3 regions of the Mesorhizobium sp. BAC0120 genome follow, and region 3 is predicted to be linked to each of the others. Evidence: predicted binding sites of a transcription regulator. Region 3 holds the regulator's gene; each other region holds the start of a gene.
The links. Region 3 encodes LexA, which represses DNA repair genes until DNA is damaged. Its sites were predicted from a motif close to TGTTCNNNNTGTGTTCNG; they were not measured.

Region 1 (7,216 bases), on a different contig from region 3:
GTGGCCAAGGACAGTCGGCCAGACGAAACCGGAAAACCCGGCTCGGAACGGATGATTGGAACCGGTGGCGGCGACGAAGACCTGGAGCGCCGCCGGCTTCGGCTCGAAGCCACATTAGCTGAGAGACGGCCGGCAAGTCGCGACGGGAAGGACGCTCAGAATCCATCGTCGAAGAATTCCTTCGGCAACGCGATCAAGCTTTCGAGCGAGTTCGTTGCCGCGATTGTGGTGGGTGTCGGGATCGGCTGGGTTCTGGACTATTGGGCCGGCACCAAGCCTTGGGGACTGATCGTCTTCCTGTTTCTCGGCTTTGCGGCGGGTGTCCTCAACGTGATGCGGTCGGCCGGCATGGTCGCCGAGCACGGGTCGCAGCCGCCGTTCGGGAAGGACGGCTCCAGTTGAACACGGCGCTCCGGCGTCGAAGCGTGACGAGGGGATAGAGCGTGTCGAACGATCCGATCCATCAGTTCCAAATCTCCAAACTGATTCCGATCGAAATCGGCGGCGTCGATTTGTCCTTCACCAATTCATCCGCTTTCATGGCTGCCGCTGCGATCGCGGCCGGCGCCTTCCTGTTCTTCGGCTCGGCCAATCGCGCGCTGGTGCCGACTCGCCTGCAGTCCATGGCCGAAATGAGTTACGAGTTCGTGGCCAATATGCTGCGTGATGCGGCCGGCAGCCACGGCATGCGGTTCTTTCCGTTCGTCTTCTCGCTCTTCATGTTCGTGCTGTTTGGCAACCTGTTCGGGCTCTTCCCCTACTTCTTCACTATCACCAGCCACATCATCGTGACCTTCGCGCTCGCCATGCTGGTGATCGGGACGGTGGTCATCTATGGCTTCGCGAAGCACGGTCTGCGCTTCCTGAAGCTGTTCGTGCCGAGCGGCGTTCCGGGCCTGCTGGTGCCGTTGGTGGTGCTGATCGAGGTGATCTCGTTCCTGTCGAGGCCGGTCAGCCTCTCCGTTCGTCTCTTCGCCAACATGCTCGCTGGCCACATTACGCTGAAAGTGTTCGCCGGCTTCGTGACATCGCTTGCGGCCTTCGGCGCAGTCGGCGTCGCCGGCGCGGTGCTGCCGCTTGCTATGACTGTGGCGCTCACCGCGTTGGAGTTCCTGGTTGCATTCCTGCAAGCCTACGTCTTCGCGGTGCTCACCTGCATGTATCTCAATGACGCGCTCCATCCGTCGCATTGAGTGCGCCTAAAACTGAAATCGCAATCACGAATCTGGTTCAACAAGGAGTTCGACATGGACGTGGAAGCAGCAAAGGCAATCGGTGCGGGCATCGCCTGCCTTGGCATGGGCGGCGCCGGCATGGGCCTCGGCGCAATTTTCGGCAATTACCTGGCGGGCGCGCTGCGCAACCCGTCGGCTGCCGACGGCCAGTTCGGCCGCCTGATTTTCGGCTTCGCCGTCACCGAGGCGCTCGGCATCTTCTCGCTGCTGATCGCGTTGCTGCTGCTCTTCACCTGAGAACAGCTGACGGCTCGAAAGCCACTTCGGCCGCACTGAGCGGCCGACCTTCGTGGACAGGGGAAGCGAGATGTTTGTGACACCGGGATATGCGCACGAAGCCTCTCCGGCGTTGGATCAGTCCACCGCAGTAGAGGGGGCCGAGCACGGCAAGGGGGCTTTTCCGCCCTTCGATCCTTCGCACTACCCTTCGCAGATCCTGTGGCTGGCAATCATCTTCGGCCTCTTCTATTTGTTCCTGAAGCAGGTTGCGGTGCCGCGTGTCGGCTCGATTCTCGATGTTCGCCGCGAGCGCATCGCGCACGACCTCGATCAGGCCGCGAAAATGAAGGAAGAGGCTGACGCCGCCGTTGCGGCCTACGAACAGGAGCTTGCCGAGGCGCGCGCCAAGGCTAATTCCATCGGTCAGGACGCGCGCAACTCGGCCAAGGTCGAAGCTGAGGCCAAGCGCAAGCAAGTCGAGGGTGAGCTCGAGAAGAAGCTCGCCGACGCCGAAGCTCACATAGCGGGGATCAAGTCCTCCGCTCTGGCCGAGGTGAGCAGCATTGCGACGGACACGGCTTCGGTGATCGTCGAGCGCCTGGTCGGCCTCAAGGTCGACAAGGCGACGGTTGCCGCTGCAGTGAAGTCGGTTCGCGAATAGGAGACGGCGATGGACGCGACATTCTGGGCATTGATCGCGCTCGTGATCTTCTTGGGCGTGGTCATCTACTACCGCGTGCCGGGAATGATCGGCAAATCGCTCGACGAGCGTGCCGCCAAGATCCGAAACGAGCTTGATGAGGCCCAGCGGCTGCGCGAAGAGGCGCACCAGTTGCTCGGCGAATACCAGAGAAAGCGCAAGGAAGCCGAGCAGGAAGCAAGCGAGATCATCGCTGCGGCCAAGCGCGAGGCCGAGACATTGGTCGAGGATGCGCACAAGAAGAGCGAAGAATATGTCGCGCGCCGGGCCGCACTCGCCGAGCTGAAGATCAGCCAGGCCGAGCGCGACGCCGTGGCCGAGGTTCGCTCGATCGCGGTTGACGTGGCCACGGAGGCAGCGCGTGCTGTGCTTGCGGGCAAGCTCGACGCGAAGGCAAGCGCGGATCTGTTCAGGGATTCGCTCAAGGCGGTTCAGAGCAAGCTGCAGTAGCTGCCCGACGAGCTGACTGTTTCATGAAGAAGCCGCCGAAAGGCGGCTTTTTTGCGCTCGCAAAGGTGGGCTCTTCTAGCGTCGGACGCCGGTGCTGCCCCTCACCGTTACCCTTTCCTCGCAAAAGACGGGGAGAGGGGGGCTTCAACGTTGGCGCTTAATCCCTGTCTCTGCGAGGCTTTCAAGGGGAGGAGATTGCCCAAACGATGACGCCCCCTCACACCGTCTTTTACCCCGTGTGTTACGGGGAGAGGGTAAGGGTGAGGGGCGGCGCTTGCGTCAAGTGATTGGCGGCACACCCTAGTCCGCGTCGGCCAGCACAATCTCTTCCTGCACGATAATCTCGGCATCTATTCGGAATGGTGAGAAGGTCATGCGGTGTAGCCGCGCGCAGGCGCCTTCGGCCTCGATTGCTGCGCGATGCCGCTCGGTCGCGTAGCCCATGTGGAACTCGAAGCCGTAGCGGGCATGGCGCGAGGCGCACATGCCCATCATTCGGTCGCGCATCACCTTGGCAACGATCGAGGCGGCGGCGATCGAGTGCGAGCGCTGGTCGCCCTTGACGAAGGCTTCGCCGGGGCAGGGCAGGCCCTGCGGCACATCCAGCCCGTCGGTAATGGCAAATGCAGGCGTGATGGCCAGACTGCAGGCCGCGCGCCGCATCGCCTCCAGGCTCGCCTTGCGGATATCGGTGCGGTCGATCGTCTCGGCTGAGCAGGATGCGAACGAGACGGCGAGCGCCTTCTTCAGGATGGCCGCGAACAGGTTCTCGCGTTCTTCTGCCGACAACCTCTTCGAATCGTCGAGTCCCTTGGGGATCCGCTTCGGGTCAAGGATCACTGCCGCTGCGACGACCGGCCCGGCGAGCGGGCCGCGGCCGGCCTCGTCGAGCCCGGCCACCGGCCACTGTCCGCGCTTGATCGCACGCCGCTCGATCGAGAAATCCGGACGGATATCTTCGAGCACAAAAAGGGTTGGAGAATCGGAACGCGGTCGAGCCATAGCGGCAATGCTCGCACCGGCTCCGATTCTCCGCAAGGCCTCCTGGCCCAGGGGCGGTAGGCGGGAGGCGCCGTCGGCCTGAGTGCGGGGCGGGCCGACGGGATTGGAAGAAGGCAGGCGCCTTGGATGCCGGCGCCAGCCAGTCGTTCAGAGCAGCATCAGCTGCTTGCCTGCCTTCTCGGGCGCTACGAACAGGTCTGTCCTGAGCGTCCGTTTCTCGAGATTGAGGCCGAGCCTCTTGGCAGCAAGCTCGAAGCGGCGGCCGATCTGCCAGGCATAGGGGCCGGTGCCCTTCATGCGTTTGCCCCATTCCGAATCATAGTCCTTGCCGTCGCGCATCGAACGGATCAGCGACATCACGTGCCGGTAGCGGTCGGGATAGTGGCGCAGCAGCCAGTCCTTGAAGATCGGTGCAACCTCGAGCGGCAGACGAAGCAGCACGTAACCTGCCTCACGCGCACCGGCGGCCCGAGCCGAATCGAGGATGCGCTCGATCTCGCTGTCATTCAGTCCGGGAATGACCGGGCCGATCATAACCGAGGCAGGCACCCCGGCTTCGTTGAGCGCCTTCATGGCTTCCAGCCGCTTCGTTGGTGTCGAGGCGCGCGGTTCCATGGTTCGCGCCAGCCGCCGGTCGAGCGTGGTCACCGAAAGCGCCACCTTCGCGAGCCCCCGCTCGGCCATGCGCGACAAAATGTCGATGTCGCGCACGACCAGCGCCGACTTGGTCACGATGCCGACAGGGTGACCGCAGGCCTCCAGCACTTCCAGCACCTCGCGCATGATGCGGTACTCTCGCTCGATCGGCTGGTAGGGATCGGTGTTGGTTCCGATCGCGATGGTGCGCGGCTGATAGCCCTCCTTGCCGAGTTCTCTCTCGAGCAGGCGTGCGGCGTCCGGTTTGGCGAAAAGCTTCGATTCGAAATCGAGCCCTGGCGAGAGACCCATATAGCTGTGGGTCGGCCGCGCGAAACAGTAGATGCAGCCATGCTCGCAACCGCGATAAGGGTTGATCGAACGGTCGAAAGAGATGTCGGGAGAATCGTTGCGTGTGATGATGGTGCGTGGTTTCTCGACCTGCACCTCGGTCTTGAACGGCGGCAGCTCCTCGATCGCGCCCCAGCCGTCGTCAAAGACATCGCGCGTGATCGGTTCGAAGCGCCCGGTCGGATTGAGCCCTGCGCCACGCCCCCGGCGGCGCTCTTCGCCGACCCTGATGCCGCTCTCCTCGACAATGGCGTTCGCCAGCGGCGATTTTCCGTTGCCGAAGGCTGCAGCGTCGGCGCGCACGATGTCGGCCATCTTGGCGCGTTCCCAAGGCGTGTCTGCGGTCTGTCGAATCGCTGTTCTCATGAAACTATTCCTATTTTCGGAAGGAGAACAAAGCAAGAACTTTTTCGCTGTCGGGTAGGTGATGGAATTTTGTGCAGCGCACAACTGGCGCGAACAGCCGGATTCCGGTAATCGGCTATTTATGCTCTCGGTGCTGATCGAAACGCGCGATGACGAGGAGGCTCTGGCTCGCACGCTTGCCTCGCTGATCGGCGCAGCTGTCGAAGGCGTGGTGCGGGAAGTGATCGTGGTCGATCTCGGTTCGACCGACCAGACACGTTACGTCGCCGAGCATGCAGGCTGCCATTTTCTCACCGACGGCGGAATTGCAGCCGCGATTACGGCAGCCAAGAGCGAGTGGCTGTTGCTCGTTGAGCCGGGAGCGCGGCTTGTCGAGGGTTGGACGGAACCGGTCGTGGCGCATGTCAATAGATCGACCATGCCGGCGCGCCTTTCGAGGTCGCGCGATGATCGGCTCTCCTTTCTGGTGCGCCTGTTTTCGGCCAATCGGCCGCTTGTCGAAGGGCTCGTCATCAGCAAGCGGCAAGCTTTCGGCTTGGCGAAAAATGCCGGCAACGCCGAGGCGCTCGCCCGAGGGCTGGCTGTGAAGCGGCTTTCAGCGGGGATATCGCCTGCGAAGAAGGGGTAACTACGCCTTTCCCCGGACGACTCGCGCGCTGACGCTCTGAGCGTCGCGGAGCGCGAGAAAATATGGGTCGGCGGCCAGTGCGCGATCGACCATCGCGGTCACCTCTTCCCATGGCGCAGAGCTTTGCAGGGTGATCTTGAACCGGGTTTCGAGCGGGGCGGCGGTGTTGCTGCCAACGCCGAACATGGCGCCGTCGTCGAAATCCATTTCGACATCGACGTCGATCGTGTCGATCGCCACTCCCTCGCGGGCCGCCGTGAGCTTGATCCCGATGGCAATGCAGCCCGCTAGCCCCGCACGGATGAAGAAGCCCGGCGTCGGGCCTTTCTCGTCGCCGCCAATGACCTTGCTCATATCCATCACTGCCTCGTGGTGGCCTTGACGGAATCTGCAGGTCAGGCCTTCGCCGACCTGCGCGCTGGCCCGCACCGAACTGAATGCCGCTTCTGGCTTCTCCCGATAAACTGCGATCACGCGCTCCTGCGCGCCACGAATCTGCGCATTTCGATCCATGGTCCCCCTCCAACTCGCCTCGCTATGCCCGCCTGTCAGCGAACTTCGCCGCCTTGCTGAGGAGTTCCTAGGTCCAGCTTGTTTCTAGCCGATGCTAGCAAGTGCCATCATGTAACCGTGTTTTGAAACAATGCCGGTCAAGACTTGTGCGAATTTGGCAAGTAGCTGGTGTGTTCGCGGCGAGCTTGGCAGGCAACTCGTGGCGCAACCTCATGATCGCCCTGCATCAGCCACTGCGACGCCCACGAGCCATCGCCTGATCAGTTTCTCCTCTTCCGGCGACAGGCCGTCTGCCAGTTCGCGTTCGAGGGAATCAACCCGCTCGCGGCTTGCGGCAAGCATAGTTCGGCCCGTCTCGCTGAGGTCGAGATGTTGGATGCGCCCATGGACAGCATGCGGACTGCGCACCAATGCCCCCGCGCGCTCGAGATTGGCCACGATCACGCTCACCGTCTGCGGCGTAAGAAGCGCAAGCCGAGCCAGTTCCGCGTTGGACAGGCCAGGATAGGCCGCGAGCATCGTCAACACCGAGAACTGCGGCGGCGTCACATCCAGATCGGCCAGCGCACGCTCCACCCGAAGACGAAATGCCCCGGCCGCCTGCCTCAGCAGATAACCGAGATGGCCTTCTTTCCCACGTTTGCCCTCACCGGGCCTTGGAACGGATGACGATCGAGACTTGCGCATAATATCAGAGCTTTGATAAGATATTCGAACTCTTACATTATCGAACTTATGAGGCGCTGGCGATGGCCCATCGGATCTTTTTGGCAGGCGCCGCAGGCGCAATCGGGCAAAGATTGTCTCTGCTGCTGGTTCGCGCCGGCCATCAGGTGGCTGGCACCACCCGATCTGAAGCCAAAGCTGAACAACTGCGCGCCTTGCGCGTCGAGCCGGCGCTGGTCGACGTCTTCGATGCGGATGCGCTTTCCCGCGCGGTCGCCGCCGCGCGGCCCGACATAGTGATCCATCAGCTCACCGATCTGCCGAGAGGACTTGACCCCAGCCGCATGGCGGAGGCGCGGGTCCGCAATGCCCGAGTGCGGGACGAGGGCACTCGCAACCTCGTCAGCGCCGCTATCGCGGCAGGCGCGCGCCGGCTGGTGGCGCAGAGCA
Region 2 (7,216 bases), on a different contig from region 3:
ATTTCAGCATTCTGCGGGTAGGGCATGCCATGCGTGATGATCGTGCTTTCCAGCGCAACGACTGGGCGGTTCTCGGCAAGTGCCGCCGCAACCGGCGCTGCGATGTCGAGGAGGGGGAGGGTATCAGGGGGCATGATGGACTCCGGATTAACTCAAACAAATTGGGACTCTGATCCGTCTGAGGGCGGTGCTCTACGTTGCCCCCCCCTGTCCTGCCAGACATGTCCCCCGCAATGGGACGCAATGGGGGAGATCGGACGGCCGCTTTGGTTCGCTAATCGCCAGCGTAGGAGATTGGCGAAACCCTCGATGACAGCCAATCTCCCCCCTTGTGGGGGAGATGTCCGGCAGGACAGAGGGGGGCGCGCAGGGCGCAACGCCAGCAGAACCGTCATGCCACCGTCGTCGCCTCCGGCACAAGGGCAAGCACCTCCTCAAGGGCAGCGTCCGATATTCTCGCCACGGCCAACGGGCTGCCGATAGTGAGCACGGCCGCCGCTATCCCTTCGCGCAGCGCCTCGCGCAGTGGCTTTCCTTGTATCATGGCCGCCACTGTGACGCCGGCGAGCGCGTCGCCCGCGCCGGTTGCATCGGCCATGGATGCAAGTCTGGGCGGGACGATCTGAAAGATCCCGGTGGTGTCGAAGCCGATCACGGCCGAGCTGCCCGAGGTGATTACGCCCGAGCCTAGTCCCATACCAGCGAGCCGTTCCGCCAGGGCTGCCGGCTCTGCCTCGTGCGGCGTTGCGGCCAGGCTTGCCGCCTCACGCGTGTTCATGAACAGGCAGGCGACCGTGTCGAGGGCGCCCCAGAGCCGCACGACCTTCGCCGGCGAGATCGCGATTGCGAAGAGCGGCTTGCCCGCGGCAAGCGCCGCCAGCCGGCCGAGCGCTTCGGCGGGCAGATTGGCGTCGGTGAGGATCGCATCGGCGGCCGCAACTTCGTCGCGCACCTTGCTGCGGCGCAACTGCTTGGGGAAGGCGAACTCGTAGAGCTCCATATCGGCGAGCCCCGCAATCACCTCGCCGTCGCGGTCGATGAGCGCCGTGTAGCTCGGCGTCGCCCGATCGAGGAAAACGGCGGAAAGATCGCGGATCTTCGCCTGGTCGATCGCGCGGGCGACGTTCTCGCCGGCCGAATCAGCGCCGCGCAGCGAAATCAGCGAGGCCTCCACGCCGCGCTGCACCGCATTGCGCAGGGCATTGAAGACGCCACCGCCGACATCCTCCGACATCCTGCCTGGATTGGAGGCGCCCGGCACGAAGATGCCGGACACCTGGCCGCGCCGGTCGACATGGGCGCCCCCGACGGCAAGCAGTTTCAGTCGTGTCACTGTATCAAGGCTCCGGGCGGGGATGGTCGGCGTCCAATGATAGATAGCGCATGATGCTGAGGAGTTGCAGACACTTCGGGCAAGATCACGCGGGAAAACAAAGAGATAGAGCGGGTCGGCGACACCATGGTCGCAACCGGGCTGACACTTGCGCACCGCGCCCCTTCGCTAACCCTCACGGTTGCTCGATGCATCGGCGGCACTGACAAGCTGGCATCCGGACCCTATATTTTCAAGTGAGGCGTGGAGGCTGGCAAGCATGGAGGCTGCCATGTCACCTTTCGACAAGGGCGTCCTTGCCGCCCAGACCGGCATGAGCCGCGACGACAATCCCTATCAGCGTGGAACCCAGGCCTATAGCGACTGGAACGCTGGATATGATTCTGCCGTCGATGCGCGCGAAGCGACCAAGCTGGACGGCGAATAGTTTTTCGAATTGGACTGTCCTCGAATCGGGACAAAAATAGAACAGGCCTGAATTACGTTGTGATAACAGGCTGTTAGAGTCTCTTGCAATTGCGGAACAAAACGTGTACGAATTTCGCACACCACCGGATTGACCGGCTCCATTGACGAACGAGGGGTGCTATATCATGGCTCAGAATGTTTTGCGGCTTGTAGAGGAAAAGACGGTGGACAAATCGAAGGCGCTGGATGCCGCCCTTTCGCAGATCGAGCGTGCTTTCGGCAAAGGCTCGATCATGCGGCTCGGCAAGAACGAGCAAGTGGTCGAGATCGAGACGGTCTCGACCGGCTCGCTGGCGCTCGACATTGCGCTCGGTGTCGGCGGCCTGCCAAAGGGGCGCATCATCGAGATCTACGGGCCGGAAAGCTCGGGCAAGACGACGCTAGCGCTGCACACAGTCGCCGAGGCGCAGAAGAAGGGCGGCATTTGCGCCTTCGTCGACGCCGAGCATGCGCTCGATCCCGTCTATGCGAGGAAGCTCGGGGTCGATCTCGAGAACCTGCTGATATCGCAGCCCGACACCGGCGAGCAGGCTTTGGAGATTTGCGACACGCTGGTTCGTTCGGGCGCGATCGACGTGCTTGTGGTGGATTCGGTCGCCGCGCTCACGCCGCGCGCCGAGATCGAGGGCGAGATGGGCGAGTCGCTGCCCGGCCTGCAGGCGCGCCTGATGAGCCAGGCGCTGCGCAAGTTGACCGCATCGATCTCGCGCTCCAACACCATGGTGATCTTCATCAACCAGATCCGTATGAAGATCGGCGTCATGTATGGGTCGCCCGAGACGACCACCGGCGGTAACGCGCTGAAGTTCTACGCCTCGGTTCGCCTCGACATCCGCCGCATAGGCTCGGTGAAGGACCGCGACGAGGTGATCGGCAACCAGACCCGCGTGAAGGTGGTCAAGAACAAGCTGGCGCCGCCCTTCAAGGTAGTTGAATTCGACATCATGTATGGCGAAGGCGTTTCCAAGACAGGTGAACTGATCGACCTCGGCGTCAAGGCGGGCGTGGTGGAAAAATCCGGCGCCTGGTTCTCCTATAATTCGCAGCGCCTTGGCCAGGGCCGCGAGAACGCCAAGACCTTTCTGCGCGACAATCCCGAACTCGCCAGGGAGATCGAGACAGCGCTTCGCCAGAATGCCGGCCTCATCGCCGAGCGCTTCCTGGAGAATGGCGGTCCCGGCGAGGACGACGCCGCAGAAATGTGAGCCGCTTTCCGCCTCTGCGCGGTATTGCGTTCGGAGGAAGGATCGACCGCCGGCCCTGGTGCCGGCGGTTTTGTTTTCAGGGGCAATGCCGGTAATTTAATTGCCGCTGATCGCTTGCGGCCTTGCGCAGGGGCAGTTTGCGTTTTTCCATCTGCGCAAGCGCTCGCGCCACGGCCCTTCTGCGAAACGATATCAAACCCAGGCGAACTTCGAAATCACGACATTGGGCTGAGGCCGAAGCCCTGCATCAGCCGAGCGGTGGTGAAGTCCGGCCTGCCCGAGGTGAAGATGACGGGATCGGCGCCATGGCAGGCGTTCGGCGTGTTGGCCCCGCTGACCTTGACGAGAGACAGCGCCCGCCGCGCGATCGCCTCGGCCGGATCGATCCAGTCGACCGGCCAGGGCGCGGTCTTGCGCATACGGTTCACCAGGAACGGATAGTGAGTGCAGGCGAGCACGACGATGTCGGTTCGCCGCCCGTCCTGATCGACGAAGCACGGCGCGATCTCGCCACGCACAGCCTCCTCGTCTACGAAGCCTTCGCGCACATAGGTCTCGGCCAGCCCCGCAAGGGTGACGCTGCCGACGAGCCGGACATGGCACCTTGACGCCCATTGCGTGATCAGGTCGCGCGTATATTGGCGCTTCACCGTGCCCGGGGTCGCCAGAACGGAGACCAGCCCCGAGCGCGTACGTTCCGCTGCGGGCTTGATGGCAGGCACTGTGCCGACAAACGGGTGGCCGGGGAAGCGTTCCCTTAATGCCTCGATCACCAGCGTCGAGGCCGTGTTGCAGGCTATGACGGAGATCTCCGGTCTGAACCTGTCGAGCAGCCGGCCGAAAAGATCAAGGATATGCGCCCTGAGCGCCGGCTCCTCCCAATTGCCATAGGGAAAGGCAGCGTCGTCAGCAACATAGACGAATCGCCGATCGGGCATCAGCACGCGCGCTTCGCGCAGCACCGTCAGCCCGCCGATCCCGGAATCGAACATCAGGATCGGCTGCTGCTCTGCATCACTCTCCGTCATTGCGCCTCCTCGGTTGCGGCTCGTTGAGCGCGCTGGATTTCAGTTTTCATGAGAAACACTTCGGTTTCGTCAACATCCCGATCAGGATGTGACCGCCAGGGATGCCGGCTGATTCCGGCCAGATGAAGTCCGAACTTCGCGGAGACGATGGTACGGAGCGTGGTGGGGACGGGGCTTACGGCCTCAGTCACTGCGGTGCGGATGTCGCGAGGTGCGCGGCGCCGCGGTCGTGCCGATATCTTCACTTTTTCCGTGCGCTTCGGCATCCGCCTCGCTTTTTCGCGTCGGATAGCCGCTGCCGCGCGGCTCCTTCGGCGAAAAATAGTCGAGCGAGGCGAGCACGCCGCGCAGCACCTTGATCTCGGCCTCGCTGAAGCCGGGTCTGGTCAATACTGAACGTAGATTGTCGACCATTTTCGGCTTCTTGGCGGCCGGACGGAAATAGCCCCTGACCGAGAGAGCTTCCTCGAGATGGTCGAGGAAGCTGGTGAGATGCTTTTTCTCGGCAGGCACGATCTCGGGCCCTCTGAAGGCCGTGTCGGTTTCCGATCCGAGGCCCGACTTCATCCACTCATAGGCCATCAGCAGCACTGCTTGGGCAATGTTCAGCGAGGCGAACTTCGGGTTGACCGGGAAGGTGACGATCTCATCGGCGCGCGCAATCTCCTCATTATAGAGGCCGAAACGCTCGCGCCCGAACATGATGCCCGTTCGCTCACCCGCCGCGCCGCGCGACCTCAATGCCCGCACCGCCTCGACTGGTCCTCGCACCGGCTTGAAGCCGTCACGCTCGCGCGCGGTTGTCGCGAAGATGAAATTCAGGTCCCCGATCGCCGCCTCGAGGTCGGCAAAGACAGCCGTTCGATCGATGACGTGATCGGCCTTGCTTGCCGCCGCGCGGGCCTTTTCGCTCGGCCAGCCGTCGCGCGGATTGACGAGCCGGAGTTCCTCGAGGCCGAAATTGGCCATGGCGCGCGCCACCATGCCGATATTCTCGCCGAGCTGCGGCTCGACGAGGATGATGACGGGCCTGGCGCCCGGTTGCTGTTCGGTTCGTTCCATCTGCCCCAAGATAGTGCGAATTGCGATGTCGCACGTCCCTGCCATAGAGCCGGAACGAATGAAAGGCGGATACCAGACGAACCGAAGTCAACGAGCTGGCCATCGGTAGCCGGGCGGCGCGGCTCTCCTCGGCATCGTGCCCGACGACTTGCAGCGGCGAGACTCGCCGGGTTTTCGAGCGGAACGAGCCTGGCTTCCTCCGCGAGGTGGATAATTCGTGGCAGGCTTACGGCTGTCCCTGGCCGCCGCCCGATCCGTAAATGTTCCCGGTAGCGAAGCTCGCGTCGGCAGCGGCAAGCTGAACGTAAATGGAGGCGAGCTCCGCAGGTTGCCCTGGCCGCCCCAGAGCCGTTTTCTCGCCGAACTTCTCGTATTTCTCTTCAGGCGCGCCCCCGCTGATTTGCAAGGGCGTCCAGATTGGGCCCGGCGCCACACCGTTGACACGGATACCCTTCGGCCCGAGTTGTTTGGCCAGAGATTTGACGTAGTTCATCGTGGCGGCCTTCGTTTGGGCGTAGTCATAAAGATCAGGCGAGGGATCATAGGCCTGTTCGGATGTCGTGCCGATGATGCAGGAACCAGGCTTGAGGTGCGGCAGCGCGGCCTTGATGATCCAAAACGGTGCGTAGATGTTGGTCTTCATGGTCGCGTCGAAATCTTCCGTGGTGATATCGGCGATGGAAGGCTTCGACTGCTGCCGGCCGGCATTGCACACGACGATGTCGAGGCCTCCGAGCCCCTGCACGGCATCTGCTACCAGCTTCTCGCAAAACGCCTCATCGCGCAGATCACCCGGGATGGGAATGCCTGTCCGGCCGGCCTCACGTATGAGCGCGATCACCTCGCTCGCGTCCGGCTCCTCCGAGGGAAAGTAGTTGATAGCAACGTCCGCGCCTTCGCGCGCATACGCGATGGCGGCTGCTCGGCCCATCCCAGAATCGCCGCCGGTAACCAGCGCCTTCCGGCCGGCCAGGCGGCCAAAGCCGCGATAGCTGGTCTCCCCGTGGTCCGGTCTCGGGTCCATGTCGCGGGCCAGGCCTGGCCAGGGCTGAGTTTGCGCCTTGAACGGCGGTTTCGGATATTTTGAACGCGGGTCGTCCATGGCACGCTCGCTGTTTTGAGTTGGATTTGATTGCGCCTGAGCAAAGCTGCCACTGGCAGCGCTGGCAGCCATTCCGATTCCTGCTGCGCCGATGATCTTTCTGCGGGACAATTCGAAACGACCGCTATTGCTCATGTCCTTGCTCCTGAGCAGGGGGTTGTCGCGCCCGAACAGCGAAGGTCGGCTTTGGTTCCAGCGTTCGATGGGCTGGAGATGGGGCGATGAGTTTCCGGGTCAGCCCCCCGCTCAACGGAGCTGGGACGATGATCGGCCGCCACTTGTGGAGGCGCGGACGCCAGCTCGGTTCACCCTCGCGGCTCAAAGCGGCGCGGCAAAACAGTCAACCGTGCGTCAGGAATTCCGTGATCTCGGCAGCCATTTCGGCCGGCTTTTCATGGAGCAGCCAGTGCCCGCAGCCCGCCAGCCTCCGGATCGTCAGATCCGAGCTGAAGCCTTCAAGCCCGGCCAGGCACGCGGGTAGCAGAGCTTTGTCCTCCTCACCCCACAAGACGAGGTGCGGGCAGGGGACCTTGAGGGCTTCGGCCGGCAGATCGAGGATCGGCGCATTGGCGATCGCCTCTCCGGGGCGTGGCACGGCAAGCGGCGACGCGCGATACCAGTTGAGCATCGCTTCAATGGCACCGGGCCTTTCCCATGCTTCTCGATAGGCCGATCGCTGCGCGTTTCTCATCCAGCCCGTGTCGGAGAATTCGGAGACGAGCTCGAAGAGCAGCCTGAAGCCGTCGGACGAGAGCCGGCTCCCGGCGTCCAGCGTCCTGAGCCGGTTGATATACTGGCTCGCCAGACGCTGCTCGGCATTGTGAAGGATCGCTTGTTGAAACGGGACGGGGTGGACGCCGTTGGCGACGACGAGATGCGTCAGCCGTTCAGGGTGCTCGAAGCAATAAGCGTAGGCGACTGATGCGCCCCAGTCGTGGCCTGCCAGCACGAAGGGGCGGTCCGGGGAGAGGTGGTCGGCAAGCGCCGCCAGGTCGCCCACCAGCTTTCCCACCCGGTA
Region 3 (7,216 bases):
GGGCGCGCTGGTCTACTTCTCGATCGACAGCGAACCCAGCTTTGCGGAACTCGGTTCGAGCGTGCTCGCGATTGCTTTTGTCACGTGGCTGGCCCGATCGCGTCTTGTGCTGCATCTGATATTATCTGCCTTGCTCTGCTTTGCTCTCGGCATGACCTTCGCGAAAGTCGAGACCTGGCGTGCGGGCACGAGGATTCTCGCGGCCGAGATTTCGACCAGGCTGACTGGTCGCGTGGCGCTGATCGAGCAGCAGGCGAATGGGCGCATCCGCCTGACGGTGGACGTTCTTGCCACCGAGCGGCCGAAGCTGAAATACGTGCCGGAGCGAGTGCGCGTCTCAGCGCAGTCGATACCCGCCGGCCTTCGGGTGGGTGAAACCGTCGTAGGAGTTGCGCGGCTTGTGCCGCCGGCTGGTCCAACGCGGCCGGGCGGCTACGATTTCTCTTTCGCCAATTATTTCAACGGGATCGGCGCCAACGGCTTTTTCTTCAGACCACCGCAGCGGGTCGCCGAGTCTCCGCCCGCCGACATGGCCACACGGTTCTTCGCACTTGTAGAAAATTTGCGTGCTGGTCTGGGCGACCGAATCCGGACGGCAATTGACGGCGAGGCGGAGGGTGAGATTGCGGCCGCTCTGATCGCTGGCGTGCGTGCGGGGATTCCCGACGATGTGAACGAGGCACTGCGGCGAACGGGTCTCGCGCACGTGCTGTCAATATCCGGCCTGCATATGGCGATCGTGGCTGGAACGATCATGACAGCGCTTCGTGCCGGCTTCGCGCTGTTTCCGTCCTTTGCATCGCGGCGGCCCGTGAAGAAATACGCTGCCGGCGCAGCCATTCTAGCGCTCGGCATCTATCTCTTCATTTCAGGCTTCTCCGTTGCGGCGGAACGCAGCTTCCTGATGATCGGCATCATGCTTGTCGCGGTGATCTTCGATCGTGCGGCGCTCAGCATGCGCAATCTCGCCATCTCTGCGATCGTCATCATCGCTGTCTCGCCGCACGAAGTCGCCGGGCCCAGTTTCCAAATGTCCTTCGCTGCAACCGCCGCGCTGATCGGTGCCTATACTTCCTGGTCTGAAAGACGACGCGGTCCGCCAGCAATTCGTTCGGACCAAGGCCTGCTCCGGAGTGGCCTGACAAAGATCATCGGTCATGCCGTAGGACTGGCCGCCACATCGCTGGTCGCAGGGACGGCGACGGCAGTATACGGTGCTTACCACTTCCAACGCGTTTCGCCGCTCAGCGTGGTGGCCAATCTTGCGGCCATGCCGATCGTGTCCGCGATCGTCATGCCCTTCGCCGTGTTCGGCATGATTTTGATGCCGTTCGGTCTCGACAAGTGGGCCTTTCTAGTGATGGGCAAGGGACTGACCGCCATGATCGTGATTGCCGAATGGATCTCCGACGTGTCGCCCATCGACGGGGTAGGGCTTGTTCCGGCAAGCGCAGTCGCCGTGCTCACTGCGGCGCTGATCGCCGCGACGGTGTCGACAACTTGGCTCAGGCTCGTTGCCGTGCCCCTGACATTCGCCGGCCTGGCGATCATCATGGAACGCAGTTTGCCCGAAGCTTTGATCTCGGAAGATGCGCGGCTGCTGACAATCCGTACCGACGATGGCGCGCTGGCTGTCAACCGAATGCGCCCGAACGGCTTCACGATCGAGGACTGGCAGCGTGCCCTTGGGAGCGAGGTTCTCACCAAGCCGAAGAACGTGGCGATCGAGGATCCTCGCCAGCTCGCCGAAACCGGCGAGGAAGCTTTCAATTGCGCAGGAAATGTCTGCGTCGCCTATTCGGTCAGTGCGGCGCAGATCGTCCATGTTTCAACCGCTGCCGAGGCACTGCCGTTTTGCGCGATCGCTCAGCTGATCGTCATCGACGACGCTACAGCAGAAAACCCGTGCCTAGAAGCCGGCCCAACCGTGCTCACCAAGCGCGATCTCGCCCGGCGAGGCAGCGCGTCAGTAAGTTTTCAGAGGCGCGCCGGTCAAATGTCCGCGGAAATCGATTTTGCGATCAGCAAGCCGTACCGGCCCTGGCATACCCATCGGGCCTTCGCGCGCGAGGCGCGGGGGCTGGCGCCATATGAGCGGCAGAAGCCGACCGAGGCCGCTGCGCAACCGAAAGCGACGACAGCCAATACGGTCCCAGCCTCTCTTAGAATCGACAATGAAGCAGCCGATGATCCGGCCGCATCGCTCAGTAGCGGCGGATCAGCCCGACCAGCCGGCCCTGCACCTTGACCCGGTCAGGCCCGAAGATCCGCGTCTCGTAGGCTGGGTTGGCGGCTTCGAGCGCGATCGAGGCACCTTTGCGGCGGAAGCGCTTGAGAGTCGCTTCCTCGTCGTCGACCAGCGCAACTACGATATCACCTGGATTGGCCGTGCTGGTGTTGCGGATGATGACGGTATCGCCGTCGAAAATCCCGGCCTCGATCATCGAATCGCCCTTGATCTCCAGCGCGTAGTGCTCGCCGCCGGAGATCATCTCCGGTGGAACCGAGATCGAGTGGGTCTTGTGCTGAATGGCTTCGATCGGCACGCCCGCCGCAATGCGGCCCATCACCGGAATGGAAACGCCGCCCCCTTCGTCGTCATTGCTGGCGATGCGCTGGCGCACCGGCTCAGGCTTGCGGCCGAGACTGCCTTCGATGACACTCGGCGAGAACTTGTTGCGCGCCGGCGCGAGGCCGGGTGCGATCGAGTCCGGGAGCCTCAATACCTCCAGCGCCCTGGCCCGATTGGGAAGCCGGCGAATGAACCCGCGCTCCTCGAGTGCAGTGATCAACCGGTGAATGCCGGATTTCGAGGCAAGGTCGAGAGCCTCTTTCATCTCGTCGAAGGACGGAGGGATGCCGGCCTCCTTGAGCCGCTCGTGAATGAACAGAAGCAGTTCGTGTTGCTTGCGCGTCAGCATTGGCGGCCCCGAGAATCAGAAGCGAAAACAAAACCAGAACAATCACTATATGTTCCAGTTGTGTTCCGCAACCGTTTAAATTTTAATGAATCCGTAAAGGGGACGTTTGCTGTATCCGGTCAACGAAGCTCTATTGCAAGGCTGGTGTCTGCAACCTTCCAGAGCGTCAGACCATCCATCCTTGCAAGTGCTGCTCTCGAACTGCCAGCGCAATCCCGGTCTTCGGGGGGCGGGCGCAGCGGATGGACAGCATACTCAAAGCTGATACAGTGAGCATTCCCGTTGCAGGAGGGGGGCATGCCTGTCACGCTGGATGGGCCGGTCGGCCTGAGGTGGCGCAAGCAGAATGTGACGAACAATCAGCGGGATCAGCAGAAGATCATTGATCTCCTCTGGTCGATCCCGACTGACAAGGGCGGAAAAAAGGGGCTGATCCTCAGCGGAATTACCGTTGCTCCGCCGCTTGCGGGGCCGAATAAATTCTGCCCACAAGTTCTTGCAGATGCGATCTGGGACTTTCAGGTCTTCTGGAAGAGCAGTGGCATCTTTCAGAACATCGACGGCGTTGTCGATCCGAACATGAACACGCTCAAGCAGTTGAACCTGCTGGCGTCCGGCGGCAGTCCGGCCCCTATCCCGCCGAATCCTGCGCCAAAACCAGTCCCGATCGAGGAGTTCGATGATTGGTATGTAACCAATCTTAGCCTAACCGGAGTCAGTGTAGCTGCCCCGATTGGAGGGGGCGCATTTACTGGCCCCATCGTGTTCGAACACCTCGGAACACCACTTGGTCGAGAGAGAGTTCAGGGCAACATGTGGATCGCTGGATTCTCGGCGGGTTTGTCCGGAGGACTTCCAGGCCTGCAGGGCAACTCGATCGCCGCGAAGGTGGTGAAGTTTCTTGCCGACAATAGCGGCTTCTCCATCGGCGACTTGCCGGCAGGAACACGGGGCATTTGCGTTGCGAAGGCGAGGACGAAACTTATGTCGACCTCCTTTTTTGGTGGATGCCTGACTCACTTCTTGAGCGCCAATGTCTTCGTCGGCGGGTACGGCGCTTGGCTTTTGTTTTTTGGCCTGCCTGCCTCCGGCAATTGGGTCGGCCGACTTGCGACAGGGGCTGTGTTTCCCGGTGATATCGGTGAGAGTGCCAAAGGATTCGCCATCATTGCGGGTGGAGGACTTGGCATCTCGCTGTCCGCCGGAGGATCGTACAATTATTTCGCCGGCGATATAAAATAGCCAAGTCGAGATGGACGCCTGTCCAGCATCGCTTCCCCGGCGCGCCGTCTGTTCGCAAGGTCGGCTCCTCACCTGATCCTCGGGATGGCGTGATCGTGCTGAGGCGAAAGCCCATTCGTCTATGACCGGACAAGCTTTTCCAGAATTTCTCTTTCAAATAATGTCAGCGTAGCATCAACACCGGAACGATGGTTCCGGCCGGTGCTGCCGGTGCGCCGGGAGGGCGGATGATAAGCCCGTTGGCATCGGCAAGAACTCTCAGCATCGAGGAATCCTGGGCGCTGAAAGGTGAAGCCACAAGACCGCCGGGACCGGATGAAACCGAGGCGCGTACATAGTCCTGGCGTTGATCGTTGTCCGCCATGGCGCTGCCGAGCACTGCCTCGCGGATGTCTGCATCGGCCGGCCGGCCCGCCAGCTTTGCAACGAGCGGCTTCAGGAAGATGTGCGCGCAGATGAGACTCGATACGGGGTTGCCCGGCAGCCCCATGATGCTCGTCCGGCCGAGCCTGCCGAACATCAGCGGCTTGCCTGGACGCATGGCAATCCTCCAGAACTCGAGCGTCATACCCTGGGCCGTCAGCACCTGATTGACAAGGTCGTGATCGCCGACCGATGCGCCGCCCAGGGTGACGACTATATCGGCTTTGGCCGCCTGTGCTTGCTCGACCCGGGCGGCGATCTCGTCGTGGCGGTCCGGCACGATGCCGAGGTCGAGGACAGCCGCGCCGGCGGCGCGAGCGATCGCGGCAGTGCCGTAGCTGTTCGATGCGACGATCTGACCGGGCCCAAGCTCACTCCCCGGCGGCAGCAGTTCGTCGCCAGTGGCAATGATGGCGACCAAGGGACGCCGGAAGACTCGCAGGCTGCCATGATTGGCCGCGGCCGCCAAGGAAAGGGCTGCCGCATCAAGTACTCGGCCGCGGTCCAGCAGCGTGTCACCCTCGACAAAATCGAGACCAGCCCGGCGAATATGGCGCCCGGCAGAGACCGTCTCCAATACCTCGATAGTACGTTCGTCCAGGCGCTTGGCATTTTCCTGGATCAGTATGGTATCGGCTCCATCGGGCACCGGCGCGCCCGTGAAGATCCGTACGGCCTGACCGGTTCTGATCCCCCCTTCGAAAGGAGCACCGGCGGGAGCAGTGCCAATGACCGCGAGCTTCGCGCCCGGCGAGAGATCGGCCGCGTGAACCGCATAGCCATCCATCGCCGAAGCCGGGAAGGGGGGGTGCGTGCGAAGCGCTTTCAGCGGCTCGGCCAGCACGCGATCCGCGCATTCGGAGATCGAAACCGTTTCCACGCCACTCGGTGCCGCGCCGAAGAGCAGCTTGCCGAGCGCTTCCTCGACGGACAGCAATCCCATTGCCTATCCTTCGCCGGCGCGGAAATCGCCTGATTTTCCGCCGGTCTTCTCGAGCAGTCTGATGCCGGAAATGACCATGCCACGGTCGATGGCCTTCGCCATGTCATAGATCGTCAGGCAGGCAACCGAAGCTGCCGTCAATGCCTCCATCTCGACACCGGTCTTGCCGGTGACCCGCGCCTGCGCGCGCACGCGCAGCCCCGGCAGCGACCGATCCGGCTCAATGTCGACCGCGACCTTGGTGAGAAGCAGAGGATGGCAGAGAGGAATCAGTTCGTGTGTTCTCTTTGCCGCCATGATGCCGGCAATACGGGCCGCGCCCAGCACATCGCCCTTCTTGGCGTCGCCGGCGAGGATCGTCTCGAGCGTGGCCGGCAGCATGATGACTGTGCCCTCGGCAATAGCAACGCGCTCCGTCTCGGCCTTTGCGCCCACATCTACCATATGCGCCTCACCTGCGGCGCCAATATGGGTGAGCCGGTCTGCCTCAGCCATGGCGGCGCGCTGCAGGTTGCTGCGCACCGGCGCCGAAGAGCAGGGTGCGAGTCGCTGTCTCGACGTCCGCCTGTCGCATCAGGCTCTCGCCGACCAGAAAGGCGTCGACGCCGTGCTGGTGAAGCCGGATGCAGTCCTCATTGGCAAAGATGCCGCTCTCCGAGACGAGGAGACGGTCCTCCGGAGCGAAGGCGGCAAGCCGTTCCGACGTTTCCAGTGACGTCGCGAAGGTTCTCAGATCGCGATTATTGATGCCGAGGAGAGGGGATCTCAGCCGGAGCGAGCGCTCCAGCTCCGCCTCGTCATGCACTTCGATTAGCGCGTCCATTCCCAGCTCGAAGGCAGCGTCTTCGAGCGTCAGCGCTTCGTCGTCGGAAAGACTTGCCATGATGATCAGTATGGCGTCAGCGCCCCAGGCACGTGCCTCGTAAACCTGGTAGGGCTCGAACATGAAATCCTTGCGCAGAGCCGGCAGCTTCGTCGCCGAACGTGCGTTTGTCAGGAATTCCGGCGTGCCTTGGAAGGATGGCGTGTCAGTGAGGACCGACAAGCAAGCGGCGCCACCGGCTTCATAGGCGCGAGCAAGCGCCGGCGGATCGAAATCCGCACGGATCAGACCTTTGGATGGGCTGGCCTTCTTGATCTCTGCAATGAGGCCGAAAACACCTTTCGCGCGCTTTGCCTGCAAGGCGACGAGAAAGCCGCGTGGCGGCTCCGCATCTCGCGCCCGCACCTTTAGCTCGTCGAACGGCACGCGCGACTTCGCAGCGGCAATCTCTTCGCGCTTGTAGGCCTCGATCCTCTTCAAAATGTCGGCCATGATCTGCCTAGTCGTTGGATGTGCGTATCAGCGCGTCGAGAACGCCCTCGGCGCGTCCTTCGTCGATGGAGCGTGCCGCGAGCACGACTCCATCCGCCAGTGAATCCGCCTTTCCGGCGACGACGAGACCCGCACCGGCATTCATCAGCACCGTATCCCGATAGGCGCCTGGGGCACCCTCGAGCAGGTTCCGCAAGGCGCGCGCGTTGAAGGCTGCGTCGCCGCCGCGCAGGTCCTCGCGCCGATACCGGGGAAATCCGACCGATTCCGGCGTGATCGAGAACGTCGTCACCGAACCGTCCACGAGCTGCGATACTTTCGTTTCGCCCGTCGTCGTGATTTCGTCAAACCCGTCGCCATGCACAACCCAGA

Region 1: a site for LexA is predicted at 4,983-5,000, ahead of SAZ10_RS03585 (PA0069 family radical SAM protein). Genes of this name have one in related genera too.
Region 2: a site for LexA is predicted at 1,787-1,804, ahead of recA (recombinase RecA). Genes of this name have one in related genera too.

The regions. Positions count from the first base shown of each region.
Region 1 is NZ_JAWRCU010000002.1:8,651-15,866, forward strand. Features, by position in the region: gene SAZ10_RS03555 (AtpZ/AtpI family protein) at 1-402, shown strand; gene SAZ10_RS03560 (F0F1 ATP synthase subunit A) at 444-1,193, shown strand; gene SAZ10_RS03565 (F0F1 ATP synthase subunit C) at 1,248-1,472, shown strand; gene SAZ10_RS03570 (F0F1 ATP synthase subunit B) at 1,543-2,115, shown strand; gene SAZ10_RS03575 (F0F1 ATP synthase subunit B) at 2,125-2,604, shown strand; gene SAZ10_RS03580 (ribonuclease HII) at 2,905-3,606, opposite strand; gene SAZ10_RS03585 (PA0069 family radical SAM protein) at 3,754-4,908, opposite strand; gene SAZ10_RS03590 (glycosyltransferase) at 5,081-5,587, shown strand; gene SAZ10_RS03595 (OsmC family protein) at 5,588-6,100, opposite strand; gene SAZ10_RS03600 (MarR family winged helix-turn-helix transcriptional regulator) at 6,311-6,787, opposite strand; gene SAZ10_RS03605 (NAD(P)-dependent oxidoreductase) at 6,850-7,216, shown strand, end outside.
Region 2 is NZ_JAWRCU010000035.1:2,633-9,848, forward strand. Features, by position in the region: gene SAZ10_RS32995 (pseudouridine-5'-phosphate glycosidase) at 1-134, opposite strand, end outside; gene SAZ10_RS33000 (carbohydrate kinase family protein) at 392-1,333, opposite strand; gene SAZ10_RS33005 (ribosome modulation factor) at 1,605-1,760, shown strand; gene recA (recombinase RecA) at 1,927-3,006, shown strand; gene murI (glutamate racemase) at 3,222-4,034, opposite strand; gene SAZ10_RS33020 (RNA methyltransferase) at 4,218-5,096, opposite strand; gene SAZ10_RS33025 (SDR family oxidoreductase) at 5,323-6,198, opposite strand; gene SAZ10_RS33030 (alpha/beta hydrolase) at 6,539-7,216, opposite strand, start outside.
Region 3 is NZ_JAWRCU010000005.1:159,843-167,058, forward strand. Features, by position in the region: gene SAZ10_RS13780 (ComEC/Rec2 family competence protein) at 1-2,248, shown strand, start outside; gene lexA (transcriptional repressor LexA) at 2,205-2,921, opposite strand; gene SAZ10_RS13790 (hypothetical protein) at 3,219-4,163, shown strand; gene glp (gephyrin-like molybdotransferase Glp) at 4,327-5,529, opposite strand; gene moaC (cyclic pyranopterin monophosphate synthase MoaC) at 5,533-6,024, opposite strand; gene trpC (indole-3-glycerol phosphate synthase TrpC) at 6,017-6,844, opposite strand; gene trpD (anthranilate phosphoribosyltransferase) at 6,852-7,216, opposite strand, start outside.